3 regions of the Isoptericola haloaureus genome follow, and region 2 is predicted to be linked to each of the others. Evidence: riboswitches for the same ligand, from Rfam matches in the RefSeq annotation. Region 2 holds a riboswitch; each other region holds the start of a gene.
The links. A riboswitch is a leader RNA that binds a small molecule or an ion and turns the genes downstream of it on or off. The one in region 2 is predicted to bind thiamine pyrophosphate.
Positions count from the first base shown of each region.

Region 1: linked by a shared signal. The riboswitch ahead of thiO (glycine oxidase ThiO) and the one ahead of thiC (phosphomethylpyrimidine synthase ThiC) in region 2 are both predicted to bind thiamine pyrophosphate.
Region 3: linked by a shared signal. The riboswitch ahead of V5O49_RS06590 (thiamine ABC transporter substrate-binding protein) and the one ahead of thiC (phosphomethylpyrimidine synthase ThiC) in region 2 are both predicted to bind thiamine pyrophosphate.

Region 1 is NZ_JBAGLP010000118.1:404,466-408,348, reverse strand. Features, by position in the region: gene thiS (sulfur carrier protein ThiS) at 1-102, opposite strand, end outside; gene thiO (glycine oxidase ThiO) at 99-1,355, opposite strand; TPP riboswitch at 1,344-1,445, opposite strand; gene thiE (thiamine phosphate synthase) at 1,484-2,131, shown strand; gene guaA (glutamine-hydrolyzing GMP synthase) at 2,178-3,797, shown strand; gene V5O49_RS11960 (trimeric intracellular cation channel family protein) at 3,794-3,883, shown strand, end outside.
Region 2 is NZ_JBAGLP010000118.1:520,663-524,545, forward strand. Features, by position in the region: gene V5O49_RS12530 (pyridoxal phosphate-dependent decarboxylase family protein) at 1-253, opposite strand, end outside; gene thiC (phosphomethylpyrimidine synthase ThiC) at 522-2,282, opposite strand; TPP riboswitch at 2,278-2,382, opposite strand; gene V5O49_RS12540 (AGE family epimerase/isomerase) at 2,490-3,883, opposite strand, start outside.
Region 3 is NZ_JBAGLP010000116.1:245,654-249,536, reverse strand. Features, by position in the region: rRNA gene rrf (5S ribosomal RNA) at 1-116, shown strand, start outside; gene V5O49_RS06600 (PAS domain-containing protein) at 457-1,122, shown strand; gene V5O49_RS06595 (DUF4235 domain-containing protein) at 1,183-1,467, opposite strand; TPP riboswitch at 1,577-1,680, shown strand; gene V5O49_RS06590 (thiamine ABC transporter substrate-binding protein) at 1,737-2,840, shown strand; gene V5O49_RS06585 (ABC transporter permease) at 2,837-3,883, shown strand, end outside.

The sequences.
Region 1 (3,883 bases), 120 kb from region 2:
GAGGTCGTACGGTTCGCCGTTCACCCGGGCGGTGCCCGCGGGGGCGGGGGGACCCGGCGCGGCACGGGCGGCGGGGTCGACGTGCTGGTGCGCGGGGTTCATCGGGGGGCTCCGTCGGGGGTGCGGGGGTCGGGTGCGCGGGGCGGGAACCGGCGGGGGTCCGTCGCCCGCAGGGCGGCGAGCACGGCCGGTGGGTCCGTCGTGGCGACGTCGACGGCGAACCAGGAGCGGGTCAGCCCGGCCACGACGACCTCCGCGGTCAGCGGCGCGAGCAGGATGCCGTTGCGGTAGTGGCCGGTGGCCAGGTGCAGTCCGGGCACGTGCGTCGCGCCCACCAGGGGCAGGTTGTCCGGCGTGGACGGCCGGGCCCGCGGGGTGGCCTCGACCAGCGCGGCCTCGTCGATCGCGGGCAGCAGGGCGCGCGCGTCGCGCAGGAGGGCGAACACACCGCCGGCGGGTGCGCGACGGTCGTCGGGGTTCTCCTCGGAGGTCGCGCCGATCACCAGCTCGCAGTGCCCGGCCCACGGCCCCTCGGTCGCGGGCTCGCGTCCCACGACGTACACGGGCCGCCCCTGGACCAGGCCGCGGACGACGTGGCGCGGCGCCAGCTCGGGGTCCGCCTGCAGCCGCAGCGTGAGGCCCTTGACCGGCCGCACGGGGACCGCCACGCCGGGCACCTCCGCCAGCAGCGGGGCGGACGCCCACCCGGCGGCGACGACGGTCGAGCCGGCGCGGTGCCGGTCGCCGGTGTCGTCGACGGCCCCGACGACCCGGCCGTCCTGCTGCTCGAGCCGGACCGCGGCGCGCGGCACGACGGCGCCGCGGGAGTGGGCGGCCACGACGCGCCAGAGCGCGGCGTGCACGGCCCGGGGGTCGACGGCGTGGTCGCCGGGGACCCAGGCGGCTCCGCGCACGCGCTGGCCGAGCAGCGGTTCGCGCCGGCGCGCCTCGGCGATCGTCAGCTCCTCCGAGGCCACCCCGTGCCGGCCGTGCAGGGCCAGGACCCGGCGCAGCAGGGCGACGTCGGTCTCGTCGTAGCCGAGCGTCAGCGTCCCGGACTCGCGCAGCCCCACGCCCCGGCCCGCGGCGGCCTCCAGGTCGGCGGCGAACGGGAGCCAGCGTGCGGCCCCGGCCAGGTGCAGGTGCAGCGCGGCGTCCTCGGTGAACTCGGCCTCGGTGGCCGGGGCGAGCATGCCCGCGGCGGCGTGCGTGGACCCGTCGCCGGGGTCCGGGTCCAGGACGGTGACGCTCAGGCCGGCCTCGAGGGCCCGCCAGGCCACGGCCAGGCCGATGATGCCGCCGCCGACCACGACGAGGTCGCGGACGCCGTGCGGCGCCGACGAGTGACGGTCCACGGTGCTCCCTTCGCTGGCATGATCCAGATCAGGTTCGACGGTCGGCGCCGTGCGCCCTCTCAGCCCCTGCGGGCTCCCGTGCTCCGGTCACCCTACTCGCCCGTCGACCGTCCCTAGACTCGCTCACGATGACGACTCCCGCTCCTCGCAGCCGCCTCGCCGACGCCCGCCTCTACCTGTGCACCGACGCCCGCGAGGACCGCGGCGACCTGGAGGACTTCCTGCACGCCGCGCTGAGCGGCGGCGTCGACGCGGTCCAGCTGCGCGACAAGTCCCTCGACGTCGCCCGCGAGCTCGAGCTCCAGGCCCTGGTGGCGCGGGTCGCCGCCGAGCACGGCGCGCTGCGGGCGGTCAACGACCGTGCCGACGTGGCCCGGCTCACCGACGCTCCCGCGGTGCACATGGGCCAGGGCGACCTGCCGGTGCCGGCCGTGCGCTCCCTGCTCGGTCCGGGGCCGGTCCTGGGGCGGTCCACGCACTCGGCGGCGCAGGCGGCCGCCGCGGAGGCCGACCCCGACGTCGACTACTTCTGCGTCGGACCCCTGTGGACGACCCCGACCAAGCCCGGTCGGGCCGCCGTCGGGCTCGGCCTGCTGCGCGAGGTGGCCGCCACCGCGCCGACCACGCCGTGGTTCGCCATCGGGGGCATCGACGCCGACCGACTCGACGCCGTCCTCGAGGCCGGGGCGCGGCGGGTCGTGGTCGTGCGGGCGATCACCGGCGCCCCCGACCCCGAGCGGGCCGCCCGCGAGCTGCGCGAGCGGCTCGGGGCGTGACGGGTCGTGGCGGCAGCGGGCACGTGCCGGCGGATAGGATGAGGCGGTGACGTCTCCCGCCACCGCTCCCGCCACCGCATCCGCCCAGGCCGCGCCCCGCCCGGTCCTGGTCGTCGACTTCGGCGCCCAGTACGCCCAGCTCATCGCGCGCCGCGTGCGCGAGGCCAACGTCTACTCCGAGATCGTGCCGCACACGTGGACGCCGGAGCAGATGCTCGCCCGCGACCCCGCCGCGATCATCCTCTCGGGCGGCCCGTCCTCCGTGTACGCCACGGGGGCGCCGTTCGTCGACGCCGAGCTGTTCGACGCCGGGGTGCCCGTGCTGGGCATCTGCTACGGCTTCCAGGCCATGGCGCAGGCGCTCGGCGGCACGGTCGCCCAGACCGGTACCCGCGAGTACGGCGGCACCGAGGTGGAGGTGTGCGAGGCCGGGATGCTGCTCGCCGACACCCCCGTCACCCAGACCACGTGGATGAGCCACGGCGACTCCGTGCACGCGGCGCCCGAGGGCTTCGAGGTGCTCGCGACGTCGTCCGGGTCGCCGGTCGCCGCCTTCGAGGACCGCCGGCGCCGCCTGTACGGCGTGCAGTGGCACCCCGAGGTCAAGCACTCGGCCCACGGGCAGACGGTGCTGGAGCACTTCCTCTACGAGGGCGCGGGCCTGGCACCTGACTGGACGCCCGACAACGTCATCGCCGACCAGGTCGCCGCGATCCGCGCGCAGGTGGGCGACGCCCGGGTCATCTGCGGTCTGTCCGGCGGCGTGGACTCCTCGGTCGCCGCCGCGCTGGTGCAGCGCGCGGTGGGGGACCAGCTCACCTGCGTGTTCGTCGACCACGGCCTCCTGCGCGAGGGCGAGGTGGAGCAGGTCGAGCGCGACTTCGTGGCCGCGACGGGCGTCAACCTGGTGGTGCGCGACGAGCGCAAGCGCTTCCTGGAGGCCCTGGAGGGCCACAGCGACCCGGAGACGAAGCGCAAGATCATCGGCCGCGAGTTCATCCGCGTCTTCGAGGACGCCGCCCGCGACATCGTCGCCGAGGGGCACGAGCACGCCGTGCACGGCGAGGGTTCCGAGGTGCGGTTCCTCGTGCAGGGCACCCTCTACCCCGACGTGGTCGAGTCGGGCGGCGGTGAGGGCGCGGCCAACATCAAGAGCCACCACAACGTGGGCGGCCTGCCCGACGACCTGCAGTTCGACCTGGTCGAGCCGCTGCGCACCCTGTTCAAGGACGAGGTGCGGGCCGTCGGCCGCGAGCTCGGCGTCCCGGAGCCGATCGTCGCCCGGCAGCCTTTCCCGGGGCCCGGCCTGGGCATCCGCATCATCGGCGAGGTGACGGCCGAGCGGCTCGAGATCCTGCGCCGGGCCGACGCCGTCGCCCGCGAGGAGCTGACGAAGGCCGGGCTCGACGGCGAGATCTGGCAGTGCCCGGTGGTGCTGCTGGCCGACGTGCGCTCGGTGGGCGTCCAGGGTGACGGCCGGACCTACGGGCACCCGGTCGTGCTGCGTCCCGTCTCCAGCGAGGACGCCATGACGGCCGACTGGACGCGCATGCCGTACGACGTGCTGTCGACGATCTCCACGCGCATCACCAACGAGGTCAGCGAGGTGAACCGGGTGGTCCTCGACGTGACGAGCAAGCCCCCGGGCACCATCGAGTGGGAGTGACCGGGCAGCTCGCGACGGCCGTCCTGACCGAGTCCGACACGGTCGCCGCGACGCTGGGCGTCGTGCAGCGCGTGCTGGAGTACCTC
Region 2 (3,883 bases):
GGCTGGCGTAAAGGTCGGCGGTCTCGTGCAGGGCGTCGTCGGTGCCGATACCGGGGCCGTCGAGGTCGACGCCGTCGACGAGCTCGGTCAGCTCACGGCGGCTCGCACCGCTCCAGGGCTGGGTGACCGCGGCGAACCGGGAGGCGACGTCGTCGACGACGCGGCGGACCGTGCGGGCGTAGGCGCCCGCGGTGGCGCCGCGCAGCAGGGTGTCGACGCGCGTCGACCGCGTGTCGGGCGGAGTGGTGGACACGTCCGGGCGCTCCTCGAGGGGTCGGTAGGCAGGGCAGGCTCGCCTAACTTAGACAGGCCTAAGTTCCCTGTCCACCTCCCCGCCACGATTCGAGACCCGGGATCGCGGTGACGCACGCGACGTCCCGCGAGGTAGGCAACACCCAGGCCAGGTAGGCAATCACCTGGCCAGGTAGGCAGAACCGCGACGAGGTAGGCAACGTCTCCGCGAGGTAGCACGGGTCGCGTGCTACCTCGCGGAGAAGTTGCCTACCTCGCGGGACCGTGGCCTACCGCGCGGGGACCGTGGGGGTGGGCAGGTAGACCTCTCCCCCGGCGGCGCGGAACTCCGCCGCCTTCTCGGCCATCCCCGCCTCGACCTGCTGCTGCGAGGCGGCCACGACCCGCTCCTGGGCCGCGGCGTCGCCGAACTCGTCGCGGATGTCCTGCGAGATCCGCATCGAGCAGAACTTCGGCCCGCACATCGAGCAGAAGTGCGCCGTCTTGGCCGCCTCGGCCGGCAGCGTCTCGTCGTGGTAGGACTCGGCCAGCTCCGGGTCGAGGGACAGGTTGAACTGGTCGCGCCACCGGAACTCGAAGCGGGCCTTGCTCAGCGCGTCGTCGCGCGCCGTCGCCCCCGGGTGCCCCTTGGCGACGTCGGCCGCGTGCGCGGCGATCTTGTAGGTGACGACGCCGGTGCGCACGTCGTCCCGGTTCGGCAGCCCGAGGTGCTCCTTGGGCGTGACGTAGCAGAGCATCGCGGTGCCGTACCGGGCGATCTCCGTCGCCCCGATCGCCGAGGTGATGTGGTCGTAGCCCGGGGCGATGTCGGTGACCAGCGGCCCCAGCGTGTAGAACGGGGCGCCGTCGCACAGCTCCTGCTGGCGTTCGACGTTCTCGCGCACCAGGTGCAGCGGGATGTGCCCGGGCCCCTCGACCATGACCTGCACGTCGTGCTCCCAGGCCCGCTTCGTCAGCTCGGCGAGGGTGTCCAGCTCGGCGAACTGGGCGGCGTCGTTGGCGTCCGCGATCGACCCGGGCCGCAGCCCGTCACCGAGGGAGAACGCGACGTCGTAGGCCGCGAAGATCTCGCACAGCTCGTCGAACCGCGTGTACAGGAAGTTCTCCTGGTGGTGCGCCAGGCACCAGCCGGCCATGATCGACCCGCCGCGCGAGACGATGCCGGTCACCCGGTTCGCCGTGAGCGGGACGTAGCGCAGCAGCACCCCGGCGTGGACGGTCATGTAGTCCACGCCCTGCTCGCACTGCTCGATGATCGTGTCCCGGTAGACCTCCCAGCTCATCCGGGAGGCGTCGCCGTCGACCTTCTCCAGGGCCTGGTAGATCGGCACGGTGCCGATGGGCACCGGGGCGTTGCGCAGCAGCCACTCGCGGGTGGTGTGGATGTCGTCGCCGGTGGACAGGTCCATGACCGTGTCCGCGCCCCACCTGGTGGCCCACTGCAGCTTCTCCACCTCCTCGGCGATCGAGGAGTGCACGGCGGAGTTGCCGATGTTGGCGTTGACCTTCACGGTGAACGCCCTGCCGATGATCATCGGCTCCGACTCGGGGTGGTTGACGTTGTTCGGGATGATCGCCCGGCCGGCCGCGACCTCGGACCGCACGAGCTCGACGTCGACCCCCTCACGGACCGCGACGAAGCGCATCTCCGGGGTGATCTCGCCCCGGCGGGCGTAGGCCATCTGGGTGACGGGCTTCCCGGTGGCGCTGCGGCGAGGACGACGGCGCGCCCCCTGCCACTCGGCGGAGGCCGCTCCCCGGCGGGCGGCCCCGCGGCCGTCGTCGGCCAGGGTGCGGTCCCGGCCGTCGTACTCCTCGGTGTCGCCGCGCTCGGCGATCCAGGCCTCCCGCAGCGCGGGGATGCCGCGGGTCGGGTCCCCGCCGGGGCCCTCGGTGCGGTAGACCCGCACCGGGGCGTTGGCCGACCCGTCGGGCGAGTCGGCCAGGGTGATCTCGGTGACCGGGACCGTGATCCCGGACTGGGCGTCCCGCTCGACGGCGAGCGCGCGCGACGGTGCGTCGTTCTGCATGGTTGCTCCTACTTCCTACGCCGGCATAACCCGGTCAGGTTCGACGGTCCGGGCGGCGACAGCCCGATCTCAGCCCTTGCCAGGGCTCCCGTGGGATCACCCGCAACGTAGCACGCCGGCCGCGCACGCCGCTGTGGGCATGAAATCTGCAGGTTCTCCTGGTCGGAGACCTGCAGATTTCATGCCCACAGCGCGAACAGGGGCAGGTCAGACGCCGAGACCGCCGACCTGCAGCGGGTTCACACCCTCGGCCGCCATGACGTACCAGGACGTCGCGCCGGTGTGCTGGATCTGGAAGTAGCCGAACCCGAACCCGGTGTCGATGAGGCTGGAGGCCGCGACGACGCCGGACCGGTCCGGCAGCGGCGTGCCGCCGACGGTCTGGCCCGCACCGACGAGGTCCTGCGTCCGCCGGATCTGGGCGAGCAGGCCGGCCGCCCGGCGCCCGTCGCGCGAGCCGCGACCGCGGTCCGCCAGGGCGCAGGCGAGCTGGCCGGTCCCCTCGAGCCAGACGCCGTCCGGGTGCACGGGCAGCCCGTTGTAGGACGCCGTGGACTCCAGGCTCGCGCTGGAGAAGGTCACCCCGGAGATCGTCACGTCGCCGGGCAGCTGCGAGTTCCCCTCGCCGGCGACGTCGGTCGTCGCCAGGTCGGAGGCCGCCCAGTCGACCGAGCGCCCGTACCGCTCGGCCTGCAGCGCCAGCCAGCCCCACGTCGCGGGGTCGAGGGGCAGCGGGTCACGGTTGATCTCCACGCCGTCGTTCGTGCCGGTGTAGAAGAAGCCGCCCTCGCGGTCCCACACGAGGTCGACGAACGCGCGGGCGTGCTCCTGCGCACGGCGCCAGCGGTCGCCGCCGGCGAGGGCCTCGAGCTGGCGGAAGAAGGCGACGCAGTCGATGTTGTGCTCGGTCGACCCGTTGGGGATCGGGTTGTTGCCGCCGTCGACGCCGAAGGAGAAGCCGCCGAGCGGGCGCTCGGACCACGTGTTGTCCAGGATCCACTCCCCGATGCGGACCGCGCCGTCGAGGTACCGCGGGTCCCCCGTGGCGCTGAAGGTGTGCAGCAGGGCGATGCCCGGCCAGGCCATGTCGCCCACGGCCGTGCCGAGGAAACCGAACTGCCAGCCGATGTTGGCGGTGCCGTCGGGCAGCTCGAGGCCGTACGGCTGGGGCGATCCGTCGTAGAACGTGTACGGACCGGTGTTGTACCCCTGGCGCAGGCGGCCGTCGTCGTAGGCGGGGTCGTGCTGCTGGGCGAACAGGAGCCCGTCGGCCAGGGTGGCCGCACGGGCCACGTGGCCGCCCGCCAGGGAGGCGCAGATCGTCAGCGCGACGTCGTAGACGAACGCGGTCGAGAACAGCCCGAGCTGGTCGGCGTAGGACTGGGCCATGCGCGGCCCGGTGTTGACCTCGGGGTAGGCGTCGGTCATCGCCCCGAGGAACGTGTGCGCCCGCTCGACCGAGCCGACGGCGGAGGTCGCGGTCCGCGGGGTCGTGGCGAGCGCGGTCCGGCTCGCCCAGGCCTCGGCACCGGAGGCCAGCGTGAGCGCTCCGGCGGCACCGGCGATGAGCACGCCGCGGCGCGAGACGGCGGCGATCCGGT
Region 3 (3,883 bases), on a different contig from region 2:
ACGGCGGTCACAGCGAAGGGGAAACGCCCGGTCCCATACCGAACCCGGAAGCTCAGCCCTTCAGCGCCGATGGTACTGCCCTGGAGACGGGGTGGGAGAGTAGGACGCCGCCGGACACCCTTCACAGCAGGCCCCCAACCCCTCACGGGTTGGGGGCCTGACTGCTATCCCCCCAACCCCGCGCCCACCCGGCCGAACCCGCGCCGACCCTGCGCCGGCCTGACACCGCCGTCGTCACCGCCGACGATTGGGTCGGGCACATCGTGGACCGCGGGTGAACCTGCGGGTGAACCTGCGCGTGCGGACATCTGCCCAGGTGGCGGTCGTCACTCGTCGGAGTACGGTGGCCCCACCGGCCCCGGTCCGGCCCGGGGACAGTCGGGAGGAGATCCGATGAGCTCGCCGTCGTCGTCGAGGACCATGAGGGGCTCTGCGCTCTCGAGCGTCACCGACGCCTTGTCCACCGGTACCCAGCTCGTCGTGGGCCGCTATCGGATCGACGCACCCTCGGGTGCGGTCTGGTGGTCGGACGAGGTCTATCGCATGTACGGCTGCGAACCCGGTGACATCACGCCGACGGTCGATCTCATCCGCGCGCGGACCCATCCGGACGACCGGGCCCGCGTCTCCCGCACCGCCATCGTCTCCCTGCGCGCCGGTCGCCCGTTCAGCAGTGCGCACCGCATCATCGACCCGCACGGCAAGGCGCGCACCGTCGTCGTCACGGGTCGCGGGCAGGTCGCCGACGACGGCACGATCGCGCAGGTGGGCGGCTACGTCCTCGACGTGAGCCCGGTCGCCCGCGAGACCCTGGAGCGCGAGACGCACCGCGCCGTCGGGCGGGCCATGGTCTCGGCCGCCGCCGTCGAGCAGGTCAAGGGGTCGTTGATGGTCGTGCGGGGCGTCGACGAGGCGGCGGCCGCCGAGCAGATCAGCGAGGTCGCGGCACGCGCCGGGATTCCGGTACAGGCGGCGGCAGCACAGGTCGTCACCGCGCTCCGGTCCGCGACCGGCGAGCCCGACGACCGTCTGCGGACCGCCCTGGAGTCCGTGCACAGCGTGGACCGGCCGCACGGGCACGAGGCCCAGCTGGCGCGCCGGCGCCAGAGCAGCTCGCGCTGACCGCACGCCGGACGGCGCGAGCCGCCGGTCCCGGGCCGGTCGCGTCCGGCGTCGACCGCGTCAGACCGTCGAGACCTGGTGCGCGCGCCGGTCGACGGCCTTGGCGACACCCTGGCGGGCGAGCCGCCGCGCGAGCACCGCGGCACCACCGGTGACGGCGGCGAACGTGATGGCCTGGAGGATCGGGATGTCGTCCGCGTCCAGGTCGATGGGCGCGTCCTTGCCCGTGGACTTCTCCCAGATCGTCTTGATGAGCTTCTGGGCCACCCAACCGGCAGCGAGCGTCGCCGCCATCGTCCCGACCTTGACGGCCAGCGTCGGCTCGGTGCTCTCGGACTGCTCCACGGGTCCTCCTGTCGATCGGTGCGCCGGGTGGTGCGTGACGGCCGTCTCACGGCGGGCGTCCGCACCACGAACGCCACCACCGTAGCGCGCTCACGGTGTGTAGGCTCGGAGGGAACGACAGGGGAGCGCCACCGGCGCTGAGAGTGCGGACCACCGCAGACCCTCGAACCTGATCCGGTTAGCACCGGTGGAGGAAGTCGGGCTTCTCGATCCCGTCGCATCGGACCCCCGATCGGCGGACCCCCTTCTCGCACGTCTGAGGAGGACAGATGAATCGTCGTACCCGTCGCACGCTGGCGACCACCGCCGTCGTCGCCCTGCTGCCCGCGCTGGCGGCCTGCACGGGCGAGGACACGCCGGGCGAGGCGCAGAGCTCGCCCACGACGTCCGCGAGCGAGAGCGGCACCCCGGAGCTGTCCGGCACCGTCACGCTCGTCACCCACGACTCCTTCGCCCTGAGCGAGGGCCTGCTGGAGTCCTTCGAGTCCGAGACGGGCCTCACGGTCGAGCAGGCCGCCGCGGGCGACGCCGGCACGCTGGTCAACCAGCTCGTGCTGACGGCCGACAGCCCGCTCGGCGACGTCGTCTACGGGGTCGACAACACGTTCGCCTCACGCGCCGTCGAGGCCGGCGTGTTCGAGCCGTACACCCCGGACGAGCTCGACCCGTCCGTGACCGACCTTGTCGACCCCGCGCTCGAGGGCCTCACCCCGATCGACAAGGGCGACGTCTGCCTCAACGTCGACACCACCTGGTTCGAGGACGAGGGGGTCGAGCCGCCGAGCACGCTCGAGGATCTCACCGACCCGGCCTACGAGGACCTCACGGTCGTGACGAACCCGGCGACCTCCTCGCCCGGGTTCGCGTTCCTGCTCGCTACCGTCGACGCCTTCGGCGAGGACGGCTGGGAGCAGTACTGGGCCGACCTCTCCGACAACGGCCTCAAGGTCACCGACGGCTGGTCGGACGCCTACTACGTCGACTTCTCCGGCGCCGGGGAGGGCGGTGAGCGGCCGATCGTGCTGTCGTACGCGACCTCGCCCGCGTTCACGGTCACCGAGGACGGCAGCGAGACCACGACGGCGGCGCTGCTGGACACCTGCTTCCGCCAGGTCGAGTACGCCGGCGTCCTGGCCGGGACCGACAACCCGGACGGCGCGCGCGCCCTGGTGGACTTCCTCTCCTCCGCCGAGGTGCAGGCCGACGTCCCGCCGAACATGTACATGTACCCGGCCGACGACAGCGTCGAGCTGCCGGCCGAGTGGGAGCAGTTCGCCCCGCTGGCCGAGGACCCGTTCGACGTCGCGCCGGCCGAGATCGATGCGCACCGCGACGAGTGGATCGAGCAGTGGACGGCGACGGTCATCGGGTGACGTCCCCCGCCAGCGGCGGGGCGTCCGTGCGGGCGCCCCGCCGTCGACCGGCCCCGGGGACCTGGCTGTGGTGGGCCCTCGCCGCAGGGCTGCCCCTGCTGTTCCTCGGGGTCTTCTTCGCGTGGCCCGTCGCGGCCCTGGTCGCCCAGGGCTTCTTCGCCGACGACGGCGGCACGCGGGTGCTCGACCTGTCCGGGTTCGGGGAGGTCCTGTCCCAGCCGCGCACGTGGCGCGTGGTGGGCCAGACGCTGGCGCAGGCGACCGTCGGCACCGCCCTGGCGGTCCTGCTCGGGCTGCCCGGCGCCTACGTGCTGTACCGGTGCCGGTTCCCCGGTCGGACGGTGGCCCGCGGGCTGGTGACCGTGCCGTTCGTGCTGCCGACCGTCGTCGTCGGCGTGGCCTTCCGTGCGCTCTTCGCCCCCGGGGGGACGTTCGGCTGGCTCGGCGTCGAGGAGTCGTTCGCCGGGGTCGTGATCGCCCTGGTCTTCTTCAACTACGCCGTCGTGGTGCGCACGGTCGGCGGGCTGTGGGAACGTCTCGACCCGCGTGCCGAGCAGGCGGCCCGCTCCCTCGGCGCCAGCCCGTGGCGGGCGTTCCGCACGGTGACGCTGCCCGCCCTCGGGCCTGCGATCGCGTCCGCGGCCGCCGTCGTGTTCCTGTTCTGCGCGACGGCGTTCGGCGTCGTCCTCGTCCTCGGCGGGATGCGCTACGGCACGATCGAGACGGAGATCTGGATCCGCACCACCCAGTTCCTCGACCTGCGCGCGGCCGCGGTGCTCAGCATCCTGCAGCTCGTCGTCGTCACCGGGGCGCTGCTGGTCAGCGCCCGCCTGCGGGCCCGGCGCGAACGCGCTCTGCACCTGAGCAGCGACCGCTCCGCCGCCCACCGGTTCTCCTGGCGCCGGGCGTCCGACGCCGTGCCGGCCCTGGCGACCCTCGTCGTGGTCGGCCTGCTGGTCGTGACTCCGCTGGCGGGTCTGGTGGCCCGCTCGCTGCGCGCCCCGGACGGCAGCTGGGGGCTGGACAACTACGTCGCGCTGGGG